Regions from separate parts of the Mycobacterium sp. G7A2 genome, predicted to be linked through region 1. Evidence: predicted binding sites of a transcription regulator. Region 1 holds the regulator's gene; the other holds the start of a gene.
What was found. Region 1 encodes LexA, which represses DNA repair genes until DNA is damaged. Its sites were predicted from a motif close to CGAACANNTGTTCG; they were not measured.
Positions count from the first base shown of each region.

Region 1 (10,305 bases):
CCGCAACCGCATCGACCTGATCGAGGGGCACGGCCGGTTTCTCGACCCGCACACGGTGCTGGTCGAAGAACCTCACCGCGGGGAACGCACGACCGTCACAGCGCAGTACGTCGTCATCGCCACCGGCACCAAACCCGCCCGCCCGGCCGGGGTCGAGTTCGACGAGGAACGAGTCCTGGACTCCGACGGAATCCTCGATCTGAAGATCCTGCCGACCTCGATGGTGGTGGTCGGGGCCGGAGTGATCGGTATCGAGTACGCCTCGATGTTCGCGGCCCTGGGCACCAAGGTCACGGTGGTCGAGAAACGCACCAACATGCTCGAGTTCTGCGATCCCGAGATCATCGAGTCGCTGAAATTCCACCTGCGCGACCTCGCGGTCACGTTCCGGTTCGGCGAAGAGGTCACCGCGGTCGACGTCGGGGCCGCGGGCACCGTCACGACGCTGGCCAGCGGCAAGCAGATCCCCGCCGAGACCGTGATGTACTCCGCGGGGCGCCAGGGCCAGACCGACCACCTCGATCTGCCCAACGCGGGCCTCGAGGCCGACAACCGGGGCCGGGTGTTCGTCGACGACAACTTCCAGACCAAGGTCGACCACATCTATGCCGTCGGCGACGTCATCGGGTTCCCAGCCCTGGCTGCCACGTCGATGGACCAGGGCAGGCTCGCGGCCTACCACGCATTCGGCGAACCCTGCAAAGGCATGACCGAGCTACAGCCCATCGGCATCTACTCGATCCCCGAAGTCTCCTACGTCGGCGCCACCGAGGTCGAATTGACCAACAGCGCCATCCCCTACGAGGTCGGGGTGTCGCGATACCGTGAGCTGGCTCGCGGCCAGATCGCCGGAGACTCCTACGGGATGCTCAAGCTGCTGGTCTCGACCGAAGACCTCCGCCTGCTCGGTGTCCACATCTTCGGTACCAGCGCCACCGAGATGGTGCACATCGGCCAGGCGGTCATGGGCTGCGGCGGAACCGTCGAGTATCTCGTCGACGCGGTGTTCAACTATCCGACGTTCTCCGAGGCCTACAAGGTCGCCGCGCTGGACGTGATGAACAAGCTGCGCGCGCTGCACCAATTCCGCAGCTGACCCGAACCCTCGCACCTAGGTAGCGCCTGCGGCAGGAATGTCACATCGGCGTGTGCACGTTCGAACAAACAGGTGACATGGCGGGTACCCCCGTGGCGTGACCCACGACGTGCGAGACACTGGAGGGGCACGGTCGACCACGACAGACCACTGTCGCGATGACGTCGCGACGAGGAGGCGAGAAAGATGGCTGACAACGCACAAGACCATGGCCAGGAACCGGGTCAGCAGTATCAACCCGAGCAGACCGGCATGTACGAGCTCGAGTTCCCGGCCCCGCAGCTGTCCTCACCGGACGGTCGCGGACCGGTGCTGATCCATGCGCTCGAGGGGTTCTCCGACGCCGGCCATGCGATCCGGTTGTCCGCACAGCACCTCAAGGACACCCTGGACACCGAGCTGGTGGCCTCGTTCGCGATCGACGAGTTGCTCGACTACCGGTCCCGGCGCCCGCTGATGACGTTCAAGACCGACCACTTCACCGCCTACGAAGAGCCCGAGCTCAACCTGTATGCGTTGCACGACCGGGTCGGTACACCGTTTCTGCTGCTGACCGGCATGGAGCCCGACCTGAAGTGGGAGCGCTTCATCACCGCCGTGCGGCTGCTGTCGGAGCGGCTCGGGGTGCGCCGGGTGATCGGGCTGGGTTCGATCCCCATGGCGGTGCCGCACACGCGTCCGATGACCTTGACCGCACACTCCAACGACAAAGAACTCATCGCCGACCATCAGCCGTGGGTGGGCGAGGTGCAGGTGCCCGGCAGCGCGTCGAACCTGCTCGAGTTCCGGATGGCCCAGCACGGCCACGAAGTGGTGGGATTCACCGTCCACGTTCCGCACTATCTGGCCCAGACCGATTTTCCTGCCGCCGCCGAGACGTTGCTGTCAGAGGTTGCTCGAAGTGCCTCTCTGCAGATCCCGACCGATGCGCTCACCCGTGCCGCCGCCGAGGTGTTCGACAAGATCAACGAGCAGGTGGCAGCCAGTTCCGAGGTCGCCCAAGTGGTGGAGGCCCTGGAGCGCCAGTACGATGCGTTCGTTGCCGCTCAGGAGAACCGGTCTCTGCTGGCGCGCGACGAGGAATTGCCAAGCGGTGAGGAGATCGGCGCCGAGTTCGAGCGTTTCCTCGCCCAGCAGGCCGACGAGAGGTACCGGAAGGACAAGGACGACCCCCGCGACAACAGTTAGCGGATCACTCCTCGGACTTCGTGCCGCACGCCGGTCCCGACGATGAAGTGGGCGACATGACCGTGACGATCGGGTGCCACCGATGACCGAGCGCAAGCCGAACCTGCGCTCGGTGCGCGAGCTCACGCCGACGCTGCAGTTCCGCACCATTCACGGTTATCGCCGGGCTTTTCGGGTGGCCGGCTCGGGTCCGGCGATCCTGCTCATCCACGGCATCGGCGACAACTCGACGACGTGGAGCACGGTGCAGACCAAGCTTGCTCAACGGTTCACCGTGATCGCCCCCGACCTCCTCGGCCACGGCAGGTCCGACAAACCACGCGCCGACTACTCCGTGGCTGCCTACGCCAACGGCATGCGCGATCTGCTCAGTGTGCTGGACGTCGACAGCGTGACCGTGGTGGGGCACTCGCTCGGTGGCGGCGTCGCCATGCAGTTCGCTTACCAGTTTCCGCAGCTGGTGAACCGGCTGATCCTGGTGGGTGCCGGCGGAGTCACCAAAGATGTCAACCTCGCGCTGCGCGTCGCAGCGATGCCGATGGGTAGCGAGGCCCTGGCGCTGCTGCGGTTGCCGCTGGTGCTTCCCGCGCTGCAGGCCGTCGGACGCTGCAGTGGCGCTCTGTTGGGCTCCACCCGCGCGGGCAGGGACATCCACGAGGCCCTGCGCATTCTCTCCGATCTGCCCGAGCCCACCGCCTCGTCGGCGTTCGCGCGCACCCTGCGCGCCGTGGTCGACTGGCGCGGTCAGGTCGTCACCATGCTCGACCGCTGCTATCTGACGCAATCGGTTCCCGTGCAACTGATCTGGGGTAGTCACGACTCGGTGATCCCGGTCAGTCACGCCGAGATGGCGCACGCGGCGATGCCGGGGTCGCAGCTGGAGATCTTCCAGGGCTCCGGCCATTTCCCGTTCCACGATGATCCAGACCGATTCGTCGAGGTGGTCGAACAGTTCATCGACAGCACCGATCCCGCCGTCTACGACCAGGACTACCTGCGCGAGTTGTTGCGCGCCGGCATCAGCGAGACATCGATCTCGGGTTCGGTGGGAACCCGTGTCGCCGTGCTCGACGCCATGGGTGCCGACGAACGCAGCGCAACCTGACGTTACGCCGTGGTGCGGCCACGTAGAGTCGGCACCATGGCGATCGACGTGACAGTGCTGCGCGTGTTCACCGACGAAGACGGCAGATACGGGAATCTCCTCGGCGTGATCGACGCCGCCAGCGTCGAGCCCGCCGACCGGCAGCGGCTGGCCACCGAGTTGGGTTACAGCGAAACCATTTTCGTGACCATGCCGGCGGCAGGAACGCACACCACCCAGGCGCACATCCACACTCCGACGACCGAGCTGCCGTTCGCCGGACACCCGACCGTCGGCGCGGCGTGGTGGCTGCACCAACGCGGTACGCCGGTCAAGACATTGCAGGTGCCCGCCGGGATCGTGCAGATCGGTTACGAAGGCGAACTCGCGTCGGTCAGCGCCCGCGCGGAGTGGGCTCCCGCGTTCTCCATCTACGACTTCGCCACCGCCGACGAACTGTCGGCCGCCGATCCCGAGGACTACAGCGACGACGCCGAGCATTATCTGTGGACCTGGATCGACCGGGAAGCCGGGTCGATCAGATCGAGGATGTTCGCGCCCCGCCTCGGCATCACCGAGGACGAGGCCACCGGCGCTGCCGCAGTCCGCATGACTGAATATCTGAGCCGAGATCTCACCATCGTCCAGGGTCGAGGATCGGTCATCAAAACCACATGGACCCCAGAGGGGTGGGTCAAGGTGGCCGGCCGCGTCGTCGAGGACCACGTCCGTCAGATCGACTGACGGGCCCACCACAGTTGGGTCAGCCCGGCGCCGGGACCTTCCGATGCGCCCGCAGCGCCTGGATCTCCCGCTCGAAGTCCTCAGCCGAGGAGAACGAGCGATACACCGATGCGAACCTCAGGTAGGCCACTTCGTCCAGATCGCGCAGCGGGCCGAGGATCGCCAGGCCGACCTCGTTGCTGGGGACCTCCGGCGAACCCGTCGCGCGCACCGCGTCCTCGACCTGCTGGGCCAACAGGTTCAGGGCGTCGTCGTCGACCTGGCGGCCCTGACAGGCGCGCCGCACACCTCTGATGACCTTCTCGCGGCTGAACGGCTCGGTGACACCACTGCGCTTGACGACGGCGAGAACCGCTGTTTCGACCGTCGTGAATCGCCGCCCGCACTCCGGGCACGCACGGCGTCGCCGGATCGCCTGGCCCTCGTCAGCCTCACGCGAGTCGACCACCCGCGAATCAGGATGACGACAGAACGGACAGTGCATCACCGCTCCTTCGCCACACCGACGGACAACCACTTCGGACCCCATCGAGACTACCTGCGCCCGAGTTGGTCGGCCCGCCACCGGACCGGCGGTCATGCAGCGAGTACGAGCCGGCAGCGGCGCGTCACGGCGGCGCCAGGTGCCAGTCATGGCGAGTTCCCCCTCAACCGACCGGGGCGATGAGGGTCTGACCGGCGTCGACGGCAACCGACTCCAGCTCGTTCAATTGCCGGATACGGTCGACGACCTCCGACACCGGGGCGTCCGGCGACACTCGCTGGGCGATCTGCTGCAACGACTCCCCCGCCTGCACCTGCACCACTGCCAGCCGGCTCGGCGGAGCCTCGGCGGTCTCGCCCACGACGCCCCCGGCCTGGGCGACCAGGCCGAGCCACAGTGTGATCGCGCCGGCGACGACCGCCAACAGCACCGTGGTGAAGGGCGTGATGGGCCGCGGCCGATGCGAGGCCCGCGACAGCAGCACTCCGGTGCCCCGGTACCGCATCGCCGACCCGGCGGGGCGGCGCGTACGGTGCGCGGAGACCGCGCGTCGGCGCGGACGGAACGCACCCGGCACTTCACGGGGCGTGGCATGGCCGGCCGGTCGCCACGTCGCCTCGTACGCGGGCCCGGCCTCCAGACGGCTCCAGGTGTCGTACTCCGGGGTGATCGTCATCTTCACTGCCCTTCCCTCGCGGTTCGGATTCGCTCTTGTGTTCGAACGATAGTCGATCATGTGTTCGATGGATAGAACATGTGATCGAACCGTTGCGAACGCTAGGCCACCCCACCGACAAGTTCCGCGGGCCCGACACGCGTCGAACACATGTTTGATTCTGTCGCCGTGACGGTCTAGATTCGGGCACATGAGCGACGACAGCGACAGCACGGCCGGCACCGAGGCACCCCGTGACCGCGACACCAGCCTGACCGACCGTCAGCGCACCATCCTGGACGTGATCCGGACATCGGTGACCACCCGCGGCTATCCACCCAGCATCCGAGAGATCGGCGACGCGGTCGGGTTGACCTCCACCTCATCGGTGGCCCACCAGCTGCGCACCCTGGAGCGCAAGGGGTATCTGCGCCGCGATCCCAATCGCCCCCGCGCAGTGGACGTACGGGGTGCCGACGACGCGGCGACACCGGTCGTCACCACCGACGTGGCCGGTTCCGATTCGCTCCCGGAACCGACGTTCGTCCCGGTGCTGGGTCGCATCGCTGCCGGTGGCCCGATCCTGGCCGAGGAAGCCGTCGAGGACGTGTTCCCCCTGCCCCGGGAACTGGTCGGGGAAGGTTCGCTGTTCCTGCTCAAGGTGGTCGGCGAGTCGATGATCGACGCGGCCATCTGCGACGGCGACTGGGTGGTCGTCCGTCAGCAGAACGTCGCCGACAACGGCGACATCGTCGCGGCGATGATCGACGGTGAGGCCACGGTGAAGACCTTCAAACGAACCCGCGGCCAGGTGTGGCTGCTTCCGCACAACCCGGCGTTCGAGCCCATCCCGGGCAATGACGCCGCGGTCCTCGGCAAAGTCGTGACCGTCATCCGCAAGGTGTGACGAGGCGGACCTATCCGGCGCGCACGAAACCCATCGTGCGCGCCATCTCCTCACTGGCGAAATAGATTTCGGCGACCACGTCGCCGTACTCGGGGCTGTCAGGCACCCAGTACAGACCCGATCGGGTGTCTGCCTTCACCGGGTAGCCGCCCGGCACTTCGCGTGGATCATCGAGCCCCATGTGCAGCGCTGTTCCCAGGGGAGACGGCTCGTCGATGTCGATCCGCGCGTGCCGACCGGTATCGGTCAACGGATCACGCTCGAAGACGGGCCCCGGCGGGGGCACCTCGTCGGCGTAGAACTCGCGATCCGCCGCCGGTTCGGGGCCGCCCACGGCGTCCGCCTCGTAGCGCGCGTCGGCGTGGTTGACCGCGTCGGCGTGGTTGACCGCGTCTGCTTCGTCGCTCGCCTCGGGCTCGCCGATCGCGTCCCCCCCGGCGAAGTCGTCGTACTCGTCATCGAAGTCCTCGTCGTACTCGTCATCGAAATCGGACTCCGCCGCGACGGCAGGTGCGGGAACGTGTTCGTACGCGTCCGGCTCGTCAGGGGTCGCCACCTCGCCAGGCGGTGCAATCTCGTCGGGGGTGTGGATCATCGTCGGCGCAGTGTCGACGGCGTCGGGATCCTCCTGCTCGGCATCGTCGGGGCGCGCCGCCCCGGCGGTACTCCAGAAGCTCAGCGGGGTCGAGACATCGTGGGCGCTCTCCGACGACACGGGTGCCGCGGTCAGCGATCCCAACCCTTCGCGGGCGTACAGGTCGCCGAACAACTCGTCCTCGCCGCCGTACCCGTCGTCTCGCCGCTCACCGGCGGGCGCGGCCACATACCTGGCGTCGTCGTCCTCTTCGTCGGCGAATCCGGGCGAGTCGTCACGGCGGCGGTTCCGCATCACCGCGAAGGCCACCACCGCGACCAGTAGCAGGATCGGGACGATGGCCAGCAACCACCACCAGCTCCACCGGAATCCGGTGCCCTCGTCGGCGTCGGAGGCCTGCGGTGTCGCAGTGGCAGCGGGGGCTTCCTGGCCCGGCACCTCCAAGCCGGCCAACTGCGAGGCCAAGCTCGCCGGGTCGGTGCTGAACTGACCTGAGGCGGTGTTCCACGAGATGGATCCGTTGGCGAACCGCTGGGTGATGACGTCGCCGTCCTGGGTCTGATCGGCCACCGGGGCGCCCAGCTCCCCGGTCGCTCCGCCGAGTTCCTGCCACGCCGCGTTCAACGGGCCGCGCACGATCACAGCGCCGTAGTCGGGAGTCCAGAAGATGACCGGGTCGTCGTCGGCGGCGAATTGGCTCATCCGGCTTGCCGGCTCCAGCCCACCGTCCCTCTCGCTGGTCACCGGGAACCCGAGATCACCCTGCGGACCGCCCACACTCTCGTATTTCGCCAGGACCTGTCCGGTCACCACGTTCGCACCGGTCTCCGGGGTGTAGAAGATCTTGCCGTTGACGAAGTCCTGGCCCCAGCCGTCGTCGCCGATCTCGTAGGGCTCGCCCTGGGCCTCTCCCAGCGGGCCCAGCGGACCGCCGGCGGCGCGGCGCGCTGCGTTGATCGCCGAAACCGGGTCGTCGGGGACGGCCACATCGGTCAGTTGGTCGGCCAGCTCCGGCGGCTCGGTGGTGAAGGTCTTGGTGCTGGAGTCGTACGACAGCGCTCCGCTGGCGAAATCCTGACTGACCACTGATCCGTCGTAGGTGGCATCGTCGACGGGCACGCCCAGCGCACCGGTCGATCCACCCAGTTGGTCCCATGCGGCGTTGATGGGCCCCCGCACCACGCGGGCTCCGTGCTCGGGGGTCCAGAAGATCACCGGGTTGTCCGGCGCGCTGAACGTGCTGTTACGGCTGCCCGGAGCCAGCCCGGGCCCCTCGTCGATCGTGGGGAAGCCAAGGTCGCTGTCGGCGGCGCCGCCCAGCGACTCGTACTTCTCCAGAATGGCGCCCTGCATGTAGTGCGCCCCCGTCTGGGGGGTGAAGAACATGACACCGGAGACGAAGTTCTGCGCGAACCCGTCGCCGGCCGGGTAGACGCCGCCGGTTCTCGCTCCCAGCGGACCGGTATCACCACCGCTGGCCTGCCACGCCGCAGTGATGGCGCCATCGGCCTCGGCTTCGGGCTGGGCGGCGGCGACGGGTGCCAGCAGGAAGGCCGTAGCGACCCCCACCACCGCGATCGTCGCACGACCGAGCATTCGTAGGCGCACCAGCGGCTGCCGGCTCATTGATCCTCCCCGCGGTCGGCGACGGTGTCTCGAAGTCCTCGGTGCGTCCCTCGAGAAATTCTGAGAAAGTTACCGCGTCCGTTCACTGTGCGTCAGCAGACCCCGATAACCAAGCCACCTCGCCGGTCCAGCACAAGAATCTGCCGTGTTTCCGACCTGCTCAGACGCCGAGACTGCGGCCGATGATCTCCTTCATGATCTCGGTGGTGCCGCCGTAGATCGTCTGCACCCGCGCGTCCAGGAACGCGCGGGCGACGTCGTACTCGCGCATGTACCCGTATCCACCGTGCAGTTGCAGACACCGGTCGATCAGGTGAACCTGCTTTTCGGTGGAGTACCACTTGGCCATCGCGGCTTGCTCGACGGTGAGCTTCTCATCGAGGTGGAGCCGGATGAATTCGTCGACCATGATGCGCACGAGCGTGGCCTCGGTGGACAGTTCGGCCAGCAGGAAGCGGCTGTTCTGCTGGCTGCCGATGGGTTTGCCGAAGGCCTTGCGCTCCTTGGTGTACTGGAGCGTCTGGTCCAGCACGGCCTCCATTGCCGCCGCCGCCATGATCGCGATGCTGATGCGTTCCTGGGGCAGGTTCTGCATCAGGTAGATGAACCCCTGCCCTTCTTCGCCGAGGAGGTTCGCCGCGGGGACCCGCACATCGGTGAAGGACAGTTCCGCGGTGTCCTGGGCGTCCAGACCGATCTTGTCGAGTTTTCGGCCTCGCTCGAACCCCTCCATGCCGCGCTCCACAACCAACAGGGAGAAGCCCAGCGCGCCCTTCTCCGGGTCGGTCTGGGCGACGACGATGACGAGGTCGGAGTGAATCCCGTTCGTGATGAACGTTTTCGAACCGTTGAGGATGTAGTGATCGCCGTCCTTGACGGCGCGGGTCTTGATGCCCTGCAGATCGCTACCGGTGCCCGGCTCGGTCATCGCGATGGCGCTGATGAGTTCGCCGGTGCAGAACTTCGGCAGCCAGCGCTGTTTCTGCTCCTCGTTGGCCAGACGGATCAGGTAGGGCGCGGTGACGTCGTTGTGCAGGCTGAAGCCCAGGCCGCTGTAGCGGCCGGCCGTGACCTCTTCGGTGATGATGGTGTTGTAGCGGAAGTCGGGGTTGCCGCCGCCGCCGTACTCCTCGGGAACGGCCATACCGAGGAAACCTTGTTTGCCGGCTTCCAACCACACCCCCCGGTCGACGAGCTTTTCGGCCTCCCACTGCTCGTGGTACGGGGCGACATGCCGCTCGAGGAACGCGCGGAACGATTCTCGGAACAAATCGTGCTCGGGTTCGAACAGGGTGCGCTGATAAGCGATGACGGGGGCCGCCTTGTCGGTTCCCAGGCCCATGGTGATGTCCTCCATCGTCGGTACGGACGTTTGACAGACGTGTCTGTCAACGTACCCCATCCAACCGGATGGTTGGTCGAGCCCCGGCGTGCGTTCACAGGACCGTAAGTTCGGTCCGACGATCGAATTTCGCTGAGGCGACGCCACCGCGGGCCGGCGCAGAAGCGCCGACCCGCGGTGTGATGCGTCGAGCCAGGACGTCTACGAGGTGGCGGTCGCCGCCCGCGCCCCGGTGTTACGCGGCCGACGCCGACGGCCACCTCCGTTTCGGCGCGGACCGGACGTGCGCGGCGCACCGCCGGAGTTCTTCGCCGCAGGAGCGGGATTCGGCGCCGGGGCGCGTAGCGGCGCGATGTCGCCGACGAGCGCCTGCACCTGTGCGGACTCGGCCGTGACCTCCTGTGGACGCACCGAGATCCCGGCCTTGCGCAGTAGGTGCTGAGTGTCTCTGCGCTGCTCGGGCAGCACCACGGTGACGACGTCACCGTCGCTGCCGGCACGCGCGGTGCGCCCCGACCGGTGCAGATAGGCCTTGTGCTCCATCGGAGGGTCGACATGTACGACCAATTCCACGCCGTCGACGT
Region 1 covers NZ_CP169251.1:3,683,210-3,693,514, forward strand. Annotated here, with positions in the region: gene sthA (Si-specific NAD(P)(+) transhydrogenase) at 1-1,096, shown strand, start outside; gene ACEWX3_RS17505 (proteasome assembly chaperone family protein) at 1,283-2,284, shown strand; gene ACEWX3_RS17510 (alpha/beta fold hydrolase) at 2,367-3,389, shown strand; gene ACEWX3_RS17515 (PhzF family phenazine biosynthesis protein) at 3,426-4,112, shown strand; gene nrdR (transcriptional regulator NrdR) at 4,132-4,596, opposite strand; gene ACEWX3_RS17525 (LysM peptidoglycan-binding domain-containing protein) at 4,760-5,272, opposite strand; gene lexA (transcriptional repressor LexA) at 5,463-6,158, shown strand; gene ACEWX3_RS17535 (hypothetical protein) at 6,169-8,379, opposite strand; gene ACEWX3_RS17540 (acyl-CoA dehydrogenase family protein) at 8,540-9,721, opposite strand; gene ACEWX3_RS17545 (DEAD/DEAH box helicase) at 9,923-10,305, opposite strand, start outside.

Region 2 (10,305 bases), 780 kb from region 1:
GGTCCCAGCACCGCCGGGGTGGTGTGGCCGGCCATCCCGTTGCCGGCGTCGACGGCCACGTTGAGCGGGCGCAGGCTGCCGACGTCGACCAGCGAGCGCAGGAACTGCCCGTAGTCGACGAGGACGTCGCGGTCGGACAGGGTTCCGCGGGTGCCGTCGTAGCCGGGGACGCCCGCGATGACCTCGTCGCTGATCGTGGTCAGGCCGGTGTCCTTGCCGACCGGTTTGGCGCCGGCCCGGCACAACTTGATGCCGTTGTAGGCGGCCGGGTTGTGGCTGGCGGTGAACATCGCACCGGGGCAGTTCAGCAAGCCGGAGGCGAAGTAGAGCTGGTCGGTGGAGGCGAGGCCGATGCGCACGACGTCGAGGCCCTGGTCCATGACGCCTTCGGCGAACGCGGCGGCGAGCACCGGCGAGCTGGCCCGCATGTCGTAACCGAGGACGACCTGCGTCGAGTTCTCACCGTCGCGCATCAACCGCGCGAAGGAGGCCCCGACCTCGCGGACGAATGCGTCGTCGATTTCCTCACCCACGAGCCCACGAACGTCGTAGGCCTTGATCACGCGCTGCACCGCCGCGGCGGACCGGGACATAGGGCTCCTTGGACGACAGGAATGGTGGTTCCAGCCTAGCCGTCGCCGCGCATCAATATGGCCGCCCCGGGATTGCGAAATCGCATTCCATCAGCGACGTCCCTGCTGGGGAGCGATTTCGGGGATCGGGTCAGTCGGTGGGGTCGGGCAGAACGCGCAGATGGCCGCGACGACGGCCGTTGGTCTCGGGTTTGCGGGTCGGCGGTGCCATCAACGCGCCGCTCTGGGCGCCGCTGACGGGGTCGGTGAATCCGGTGAAACCGTGTACCGGGCCCCCGCCCGCTCCTCTGCCCTCGCGGCCTTCGCGTACGGCGTCGGCCAGGGCGACCAGGTCGTCGTCATCGGGGTGCGACGGCAGCGGGCCGGCGTGGCGGACCAGCTCCCAGCCGCGCGGCGCGGTGATCCGGCCGGCGTGCATGACGCACAGGTCCCAGGAGTGCGGCTCGGACACGGTCGCCAGCGGCCCCACTACGGCCGTCGAGTCGGAGTACACGAACGTCAGCGTCGCGACCGCGTAGTGAGGGCACCCGGGCCGGCAGCAGCGACGGGGAACATTCACGGACGTGAGGTTATCGTGCAGCGTCGTCGGCATCGCGGCGGACACGCGCAGCCGCGGGCGCGCCGACTCTCAACCGTTACGATCTTCTGCGTGACGCGGCGCAACCACCGGGGGTCGCGGCGGGGCCGCGAGATGCGTGGACCACTGCTTCCACCGAGCGTTCCGGGTTGGCGCAGCCGCGCCGAGCGGTTCGACATGGCGGTGCTGGAGGCTTACGAGCCGATCGAGCGCCGGTGGCAGGACCGGGTGGCGACGCTCGACGTGGCGGTCGACGAGATTCCCCGGCTGTCGCCGAAGGATCCGGACAGCGTGCAGTGGCCACCGGAGGTGGTCGCCGACGGTCCGATTGCGCTGGCCCGGCTGATACCCGCCGGGGTCGATGTCCGCGGAAACGCCACGCGGGCGCGAATTGTGCTGTTTCGCAAGCCGATCGAGCGCCGAGCCAAGGACACCCTGGAGCTGACCGAGCTGCTGCACGAACTGCTGGTGGCTCAGGTGGCCACCTATCTGGGGGTCGAACCGTCGGTGATCGATCCGAGCATCGACGACGACTGAGAGGGATCCGGGCGCTCGCGCGGCGTGCTTTCGGTTGCACGGTGAGCGCCTGCGCGCGTGCGCGGCGGCTAGATGATGCCGCGCTTGAGGCGACGACGCTCCCGCTCGGAGAGTCCGCCCCAGATGCCGAAGCGCTCGTCGTGAGCCAGCGCGTACTCGAGGCACTCGTCGCGCACCTCGCAGCCCTGGCAGATTCGCTTGGCTTCGCGGGTCGAGCCGCCCTTCTCGGGGAAGAACGCCTCGGGGTCGGTCTGCGCGCACAGCGCGCGTTCCTGCCACTGGTCTTCGATCGACTCGGTGTCGTTGTCGAAGAAGTCGTCGGTGCTGCTGCTGGGCACCAGACTCAGCTGCGGACGACCATTGATCTCTGCCGGCATCGGTCCGGTCTGGATGTGCGAAGCACTCCCCACCGATCCGAGGAGCCTGTTGTCGAACCGGACCGAATCGCCGAAATCGGCCTGCTCAAATGCCATGTTCCCCTCCTCCAGGTCTCGTAGATCCGTTTAAAAATAAGCCCCACTATGAAGGTGCGGCCATCTCAATTCGAACAAGTGATCGAATCTCGGTCTGCGACACCGGAACCGGCCGGCCAACCGCGAAATGACACTGCTGTGATTACACACGGGTAGGCAGCGTGGGTCAAGCGCTAGAACAGGAATTCATATCATTCCGTGACATCAATTCGGCGCGTCGCGCAATGGCGTGTCGGTCACGTTCGGGTCACCCGTGATCTCCGCAACCCACCCGGCGAAACTCTTCGGCGCACAGCGCCTACTCTCGTTCGGTGTGAAAGTCACTGTACTGGTGGGCGGCGTGGGAGGCGCACGCTTCCTGCTCGGGGTGCAGCATCTGCTCGGCCTCGGCCAGTTCGGCAGCGGTGACGAATCGCCGCATGAGCTGACCGCGGTGGTCAACATCGGTGACGACGCGTGGATGTTCGGGGTGCGCATCTGCCCCGACCTCGACACCTGCATGTACACCCTCGGCGGGGGTATCGACCCGGAACGGGGTTGGGGACACCGCGACGAAACCTGGCATGCCAAGGAGGAACTCGCGGCCTACGGGGTGCAGCCGGACTGGTTCGGGCTCGGCGACCGCGATCTGGCGACGCATCTGGTGCGCACCCAGATGCTGCGCGCCGGCTATCCGTTGTCCGCGGTCACCGAGGCGTTGTGCGCCCGCTGGCAGCCCGGTGCGACGTTGCTGCCCGTCAGCGACGACCGTGCCGAAACTCACGTCGTGATCACCGATCCGGCCGACGGGGAGAAGAAGGCCATCCACTTCCAGGAGTGGTGGGTGCGCTACCGCGCTCAAGTGCCCACGGACAGTTTCGCGTTCATCGGCGCCGACAAGGCGACCGCAGCGCCGGGTGTCACCGAGGCCATCGAGGGCGCCGATATCGTGTTGATCGCGCCGTCGAACCCGGTGGTGAGCATCGGGCCCATCCTCGGTATCGGCGGCGTGCGGGCCGCACTGCGCACGACGCCCGCACCGGTGATCGGCTACTCCCCCATCGTCGCCGGAAAGCCGTTGCGCGGCATGGCCGATACCTGCCTGAACCTGATCGGGGTGGACACCACCTCCGAGGCGGTCGCGGCGCACTACGGCGCACGGTCGTCGACCGGGATCCTGGACGGCTGGCTGATCCACGAAGGCGATCACGCCACGGTGCCCGGTGTCGACGTGCGGGCGGTGCCGTTGTTGATGACCGAGCCGGCGGTGACCGCCGAGATGGTGCGCGCCGGCATGGAGCTGGCCGGGGTGAGGCCGTGACCGACCACGGCACGTCGGCGCGGGTGGAACTTCTTCCCGTCGCGGGCCTGCCGGAATTTCGGCCCGGCGACGATCTGGCCGCGGCGCTCGCACACGCGGCGCCGTGGCTGCGCGACGACGATGTGGTCGTGGTGACCAGCAAGGTGCTCTCCAAGTGTGAGGGCCGGATGGTCGACGCGCCGACTGACCCTGAGCTGCGGGACACGTTGCGGCGCAGGCTGATCGACGCCGAGTCGGTGCGGGTGCTGGCCCGCAAGGGGCGCACGCTGATCACCGAGAACGCGCTCGGGTTGGTGCAGGCTGCGGCCGGGGTGGACGGCTCCAACGTCGACTCCGCCGAACTGGCGCTGTTGCCAGTCGATCCCGACGGCACCGCGCGACGGCTGGTGCAGGAGTTGCGTGAGCGACTCGGCGTGCGCGTGGGTGTGGTGATCACCGACACGATGGGCCGCGCCTGGCGCACCGGCCAGACCGACGTCGCGATCGGCGCGGCCGGGTTGACGGTGCTGCACGGCTACGCAGGCGAACACGATCGGCACGGCAACGAGCTGATCGTCACCGAGATCGCGGTCGCCGACGAGATCGCCGCGGCCGCCGACCTGGTGAAGGGCAAGCTGACAGCCGTGCCGGTCGCCGTGGTGCGCGGACTGCACCTGCATGACGACGGGTCCTCGGCGCGCACGCTGGTCCGCGCCGGCGAGGAGGACCTGTTCTGGCTGGGCACTGAAGAGGCCATCGCGCTCGGTCGCTCGCAGGCGCAGCTGCTGCGCCGCTCGGTCCGCGAGTTCAGCGACGAACCCGTCGACCCGGCGGTGATCGAGGCCGCGGTGGCCGAGGCGCTGACCGCCCCCGCTCCGCATCACACGCGGCCGGTGCGGTTCGTGTGGGTGCAGGACCGGGCCGTGCGGCTGGCGTTGCTGGATGCGATGAAGGACCGGTGGCGCGCCGACCTGTCCGGCGACGGCCGGGACCCCGATTCGGTGGAGCGTCGGGTCGGCCGCGGTCAGATTCTCTACGACGCGCCCGAATTGGTGATCCCGTTCAGGGTTCCCGACGGTGCGCACACCTATCCCGACGAGCGTCGTACCGCCGCCGAGCACACGATGTTCACGGTGGCGGCCGGCGCGGCGGTGCAGGGGCTGCTCGTCGCGCTGGCGGTGCGCGGGGTGGGCAGCTGCTGGATCGGGTCGACGATCTTCGCCCCGGATCTGGTGCGCTCGTCGCTGGAGTTGCCCGAGGACTGGGAGCCGCTGGGTGCGATCGCCATCGGGCATGGCTCGGGTGGGCCGCCGCCGCCACGGGACCCGGTGCCGACCGACGGTCTGCTGGTGCGCAAGTGAGTGTGGCGATTTCGGCGTGCTTGGCTGCGCCACGCGTCGACAACCACGCCGAAGTCGCGTCGACAACTACGCCGAAGTCGCGTCGATGAGCGCTTGCGCGAAGAACAGACGGTCCCGATGAGCGCTCGCAGCCTGTCCCCGATGACGCTGCACCAGTCCGCGATCGACGTGCTGGGCGCCTGGCGCCCGGAGGATCCCGCGCAGGATTCACTGCGTCACGCGGTGTTGGCATTCCTCGATGCCCGCGCCGACGCGTGCCTGCGTGAGTGCGTGCCCGGCCACATCACCGCCTCGGCGCTGGTGCTCGACCATGACGGCACCCACGCGTTGTTGACGCTGCATCCCCGGGTGGGGCGCTGGCTGCAGCTGGGTGGTCACTGCGAGCCGTCGGACGACACCCTCGTCGCGGCGGCGCTGCGCGAAGCCACCGAGGAGTCCGGCATCGACGGGCTGGCGATCGCCCCCACGCCCGCGGCGCTGCACGTGCACCCGGTGACGTGTTCGCTGGGCGTGCCGACCCGTCATCTCGATGTGCAGTTCGTCGTCCGCGCTCCCGCCGGCGCGCAGATCGTCGTCAGCGACGAGTCACTCGACCTGAGGTGGTGGCCGCTGGCCGAGCTGCCCACCGACACCGACTTCGGCCTGGCCCAACTCGCCCACGCAGCCAAGCCCTCTGGACCCGCGAAATAGGATTCCCGGCTGCTATCAACGGGTTATCCACAACCCTGGGTTCTCACTCGCTGTGACGGTGTCGCGAGCCGCCATGCTCATACTCCATGGGGGGAGTCATCGTTGGGTCCGCGTCGATCAAGGGTGGACTGCTCACCCGAGCCCAACTTCGGTGGAATTACCGCGCGATCTATCCGGACATCTACGTGCCGCGTGATGTCGAACCAGACCTGGCGACCCGCGCCCGGGGTGCTTGGCTGTGGTCACGACGGCGCGGAGTCATGACCGGCCGGGCCGCATCCGCGCTTCATGGCGCACGCTGGGTGGACGACGATGCGCCGGTCGAGATCTTGTGGTCCAACAACTATTCACCGAAGGGCATCATCACCCGACGTGACCGGATCGCGCCCGGAGAGATCACCTGGATCAAGGGCATGCCCGTGGCCACACCTGCGCGTGCTGCCCTCGACCTGGGACGCTACCTGCCGCACGGTCAAGCCGTCGCACATCTCGACTCCATCGGGCGCGCGACCGACGTCGCCCCGGCAGACATTCTGAACCTGGCCCATCGCTACAAAGGAACCAAAGGTGTACGGAGATGCCGCCGGGCGGTCGACCTCATGGACGCCGGTGCCCAATCCCCGCAAGAGACACGTATCCGCCTGGCATTGATCAAGGCTGGTTTCCCGCGGCCCGAAACTCAGATCCCGCTGTTCGACGTTAGCGACTACCCGTTCGCGTACCTCGATATGGGCTGGCGCGACAAGAAGATTGCGGTCGAGTACGACGGCGAACACCACCGTACTGATCCCGACCAATACAGATGGGACATTCTGCGGCTACGCAGAATATTGGCCCTGGGCTGGATCCACATCAAGGTAATCGCCGGCGACAACGAGTTCATTCATCACGTCAAGCAGGCCTGGCTGCTCCGCGAGTGAGAAGCCAGGGCGGTAGATCGGCCTGCCTGAGCAGCCAGGAATCCTATTTCGCGGCAAAAGGCCAAAAGGCCCCGAGGCTAGATGTCGCTGGAGAAGCGCACGCCGCCGTCGGGAATGGTGATCCCCGGCCACACCCGAGCACCGCGCAGCAGCTCGCAACGGGCTCCGATGTCGGCGCCGTCGCCGATCACCGCGTCGCGCAGCAGCGCCCGCGGCCCGATCCGCGCGCCGAAGCCGATGATGGAGCGTTCGATCACCGCGCCGGCGCCGACGGTGACGCCGTCGAAGATCACCGCCCCGTCCAGGCGCGCTCCCCCGGCGACCTCGGCGCCGCGGCCGACGACGGTGCCGCCGATCAGCAGGGCGCCGGGGGCGACGCCGGCGCCGTCGTGCACCAGCGACTCGCCGCGATGGCCTTTGAGCGCCGGCGACGGAGCGATGCCGCGCACCAGGTCGGCGGAGCCGCGCACGAAGTCCTCGGGGGTGCCCATGTCGCGCCAGTAGGTGGAGTCGACGTAGCCGCAGACTTTGAGCCCGTCGGTGAGCAGGCCGGGGAACACCTCGCGTTCGACCGACAGCGCCCGACCTTTGGGGATCCGGTCGATCACCGACTTCTTGAACACGTAGCAGCCGGCGTTGATCTGGTCGGTGGGCGGGTCCTGGGTCTTCTCCAGGAATGCCGTCACCGCCCCGTCGGAATCGGTTGGCACGCAACCGAATGCGCGGGGATCGCCGACGCGCACCAGATGCAGGGTGACGTCGGCGTCACGCTCGGCGTGCGAGTCCAGCAGCGCACCCAGGTCGCAGCCGGACAGCACGTCGCCGTTGAAGACGATCGCGGTGTCGTAGCGCAGCTTGGACGCGACGTTGGCGATGCCGCCGCCGGTGCCCAGCGGTTCGTCCTCGACGACGTAGTCGATCTGCAGTCCGAGCTTGGAGCCGTCACCGAATTCCTGCTCGAACACCTTCGCCTTGTACGACGTGCCGAGCACGACGTGTTCGATGCCGGCGTCGGCGATCCGGGACAGCAGGTGCGTCAGGAACGCCAGACCGGCGGTGGGCAGCATCGGTTTGGGGGCCGACAGCGTCAGCGGCCGCAGCCGCGTGCCCATTCCGCCGACCAGAATGACGGCGTCCACTTCTGCAGGATTGACCATCAGCGCTGCCCTTTCGCCTGCGCCCTGCGGGCCTGTCGACGTGAACTCCGGACGACCAGGCGGGCTCGCGCCCCCAACGCCCCCCGAAAAGCCCACCGTAGCGGCGCCTGCCACCACTTGGGGTAGCGATCCGCGAGAAAAGTGTAGGTGCTGACGTGGTGGGCGGCGAGGTTGCGGGCCGGGTCGCGGCCGGTGGAGTGACCTTTGGCGTGCAGCACCTCGGCGGCGGGCACGTAGACGTTCTGCCAGCCGGCGCGGCCGAACCGATCGCCGAGGTCGACGTCTTCCATGTACATGAAGTAGCGCTCGTCGAAGCCCGATACCTCCGCGAACGCCGCGCTGCGCAGCAACAGACACGATCCGGACAGCCAGCCGACGGCGCGTTCGCTGGGGGTGGCCCGGTCCTGGCGGTAGGCCGCAGTCCACGGGTTGGACTTCCACACCGGGCCGATCACGGCGTGCATGCCACCGCGGATGATGCTGGGCTGGTGGCGCGCCGACGGGTAGATCGAGCCGTCCGGGTCGAGGATCAGCGGCCCGAACGACGCCGCCGACGGCCAGCGCCCGGCCGCCTCGATCAGCAGGTCGATGCTGTCGGGCCCCCACTGCACGTCGGGGTTGGCGACGACGAAGAAGTCGGTCGACGAGGTCAGCCCGTATTCGGCGACCGCGCGGTTGATGGCGCTGCCGTAGCCGAGGTTGCCGCCCATGCGCAGCAGCCGCGCGTTCGGGTAGCGCTCGACGGCTTCTTCGGGGGCGCCGTCGGTGGAGCCGTTGTCGGCCATCAGCACGGTGACGGGCCGCTCGGTGGCGTGGGCCAGGGACGCCAGGAACCGGTCGAGGTGCGGGCCCGGCGAGTACGTCACCGTCACGACGTAGAGTTCGTCGCTCACGCGCGGCCTGCCCATCTCACGGCGTAGAGGGTAGCGGGCGCACCGCCGTAAATCGCCGCCACCGTCAGCGCGACGCCCCGATCGCCGCGGCCAGGGCGGCGCGCCAGTCCCGCAGCGGGGTGAGCCCCGCCTCTTCGGATTTCGCCGCCGACAGCGCCGAATACGGCGGGCGGGGCGCGGGCCGGGGCTGCTGTTCGCCGGTGGCGGGCTTGACCCGCTCGGGGTCGGCGCCGAGCTCTTCGAAGACGGCCCGGGCCTGTTCGAAGCGGCTGACCGCCCCGGCGTTGGCGGCGTGCAGGACGGGTTCGCGGATCGCGCTGTCGGCGATCTGCAGCAGCGCCGTGCACAGGTCGGCGACATAGGTGGGTGAGCCGATCTGGTCGGCGACCACCTCGATGTCGTCGTCGCCCGCGGCGATCCGGCGCATCGCGGCGACGAAGTCGGAGCCGTCGGCGCCCTCGTAGACCCAGGACGTGCGCACGACGCCGGCGTCGGGCATCGCGGCCAGCACGGCGACTTCGCCGCGCAGCTTGGTGCGGCCGTACACCGACAGCGGCCCGGTGGCGTCGTCGATGTCGTACGGGCGCGGCCCGCCGCCGGGCACGTCGGAGAAGTCGCCGCTGAACACGTAGTCGGTGGAGATGTGGATCAGGTCGGCGCGGGTGCGGGCGCAGGCGTGGGCGACGTTCTCGGCGCCGGTGACGTTGACGGCGAACGCCCGGTCGGCGTCGGTCTCGGCGTCGTCGACCTTCGTGTAGGCGGCACAGTTGACGACGACGTCGCCGGGGGTGATGAAGCGTTCGGCGGCGGTGGCGTCGGTGATGTCCCACTCGGCTGATGTGAGCGCCACCACGTTGCGGCCCTGGGCGCGGGCCTGAGCTGCCAACGCGCGTCCCACCATGCCGCCAGCTCCGGAAATAACGATTCGGCGGTCCATGTCACGAGTTTGGCACGCCCGTGTCACCTCCCGGGCTGGCGGGGCATCCGCCAGTAGCCTGGGCAAATGCCTGCTGCTCAGTTGATGCGTGTCATCTCCGTGGCCGTGGCGATGTTGATCGTCGTGACCACGGGGGTCGCGTGGGGCAAGATCCGCTCGTTCGAATCCGGGATCAACCACATCAACCCGGTGGCGCTCGGTGAGGGCGGCGAGGACGGCGCGATCGACATCCTGCTGGTCGGCAACGACAGCCGCACCGACGCGCACGGCAACCCGCTGTCGGCCGAGGAGTTGGCGGTGCTGCGCGCCGGCGACGACGTCTCCACCAACACCGACACGATCGTGTTGATCCGCATCCCCAACAACGGCGAGTCCGCGACGGCGATCTCGATCCCCCGCGACTCCTATGTCGAGGCCCCCGGCCTGGGCAAGATGAAGATCAACGGGGTGTACGGCTCGGTGCATCTGGAGGAGCTGAAGAAGCTGGTCGAGGATCAGGGGGTCGACCCGGCCGTCGCCGAGCCGGAGGCCATCGCGGCGGGCCGCGAGGAACTGATCAAGACCGTCGCGAACCTGACCGGGGTGACGGTCGACCACTACGCCGAGATCGGGCTGCTGGGCTTCTCGCTGATCACCGACGCGCTGGGCGGGGTCGATGTGTGCCTGAACGAGCCGGTCTACGAACCGCTTTCGGGTGCGGATTTCCCGGCGGGCTGGCAGAAGCTCAACGGCCCGCAGGCGCTGAGCTTCGTGCGCCAGCGCCACGACCTGCCGCGCGGCGACCTGGACCGGGTGACGCGCCAGCAGGCGGTGATGGCCTCGCTGGCCCACGACGTCATCTCGAGCAAGACGCTGTCGAGCCCGGCGACGCTGAACCGGCTGGAAGAG
Region 2 covers NZ_CP169251.1:4,458,242-4,468,546, forward strand. Annotated here, with positions in the region: gene ACEWX3_RS21110 (phosphomannomutase/phosphoglucomutase) at 1-593, opposite strand, end outside; gene ACEWX3_RS21115 (DUF3499 domain-containing protein) at 724-1,152, opposite strand; gene ACEWX3_RS21120 (metallopeptidase family protein) at 1,285-1,707, shown strand; gene ACEWX3_RS21125 (WhiB family transcriptional regulator) at 1,776-2,045, opposite strand; gene cofD (2-phospho-L-lactate transferase) at 2,494-3,480, shown strand; gene ACEWX3_RS21135 (coenzyme F420-0:L-glutamate ligase) at 3,477-4,820, shown strand; gene ACEWX3_RS21140 (NUDIX hydrolase) at 4,962-5,510, shown strand; gene ACEWX3_RS21145 (hypothetical protein) at 5,597-6,430, shown strand; gene ACEWX3_RS21150 (sugar phosphate nucleotidyltransferase) at 6,508-7,587, opposite strand; gene ACEWX3_RS21155 (glycosyltransferase family 2 protein) at 7,587-8,480, opposite strand; gene rfbD (dTDP-4-dehydrorhamnose reductase) at 8,545-9,417, opposite strand; gene ACEWX3_RS21165 (LCP family protein) at 9,484-10,305, shown strand, end outside.
Region 2: a site for LexA is predicted at 2,252-2,265, ahead of cofD (2-phospho-L-lactate transferase). Genes of this name have one in related genera too.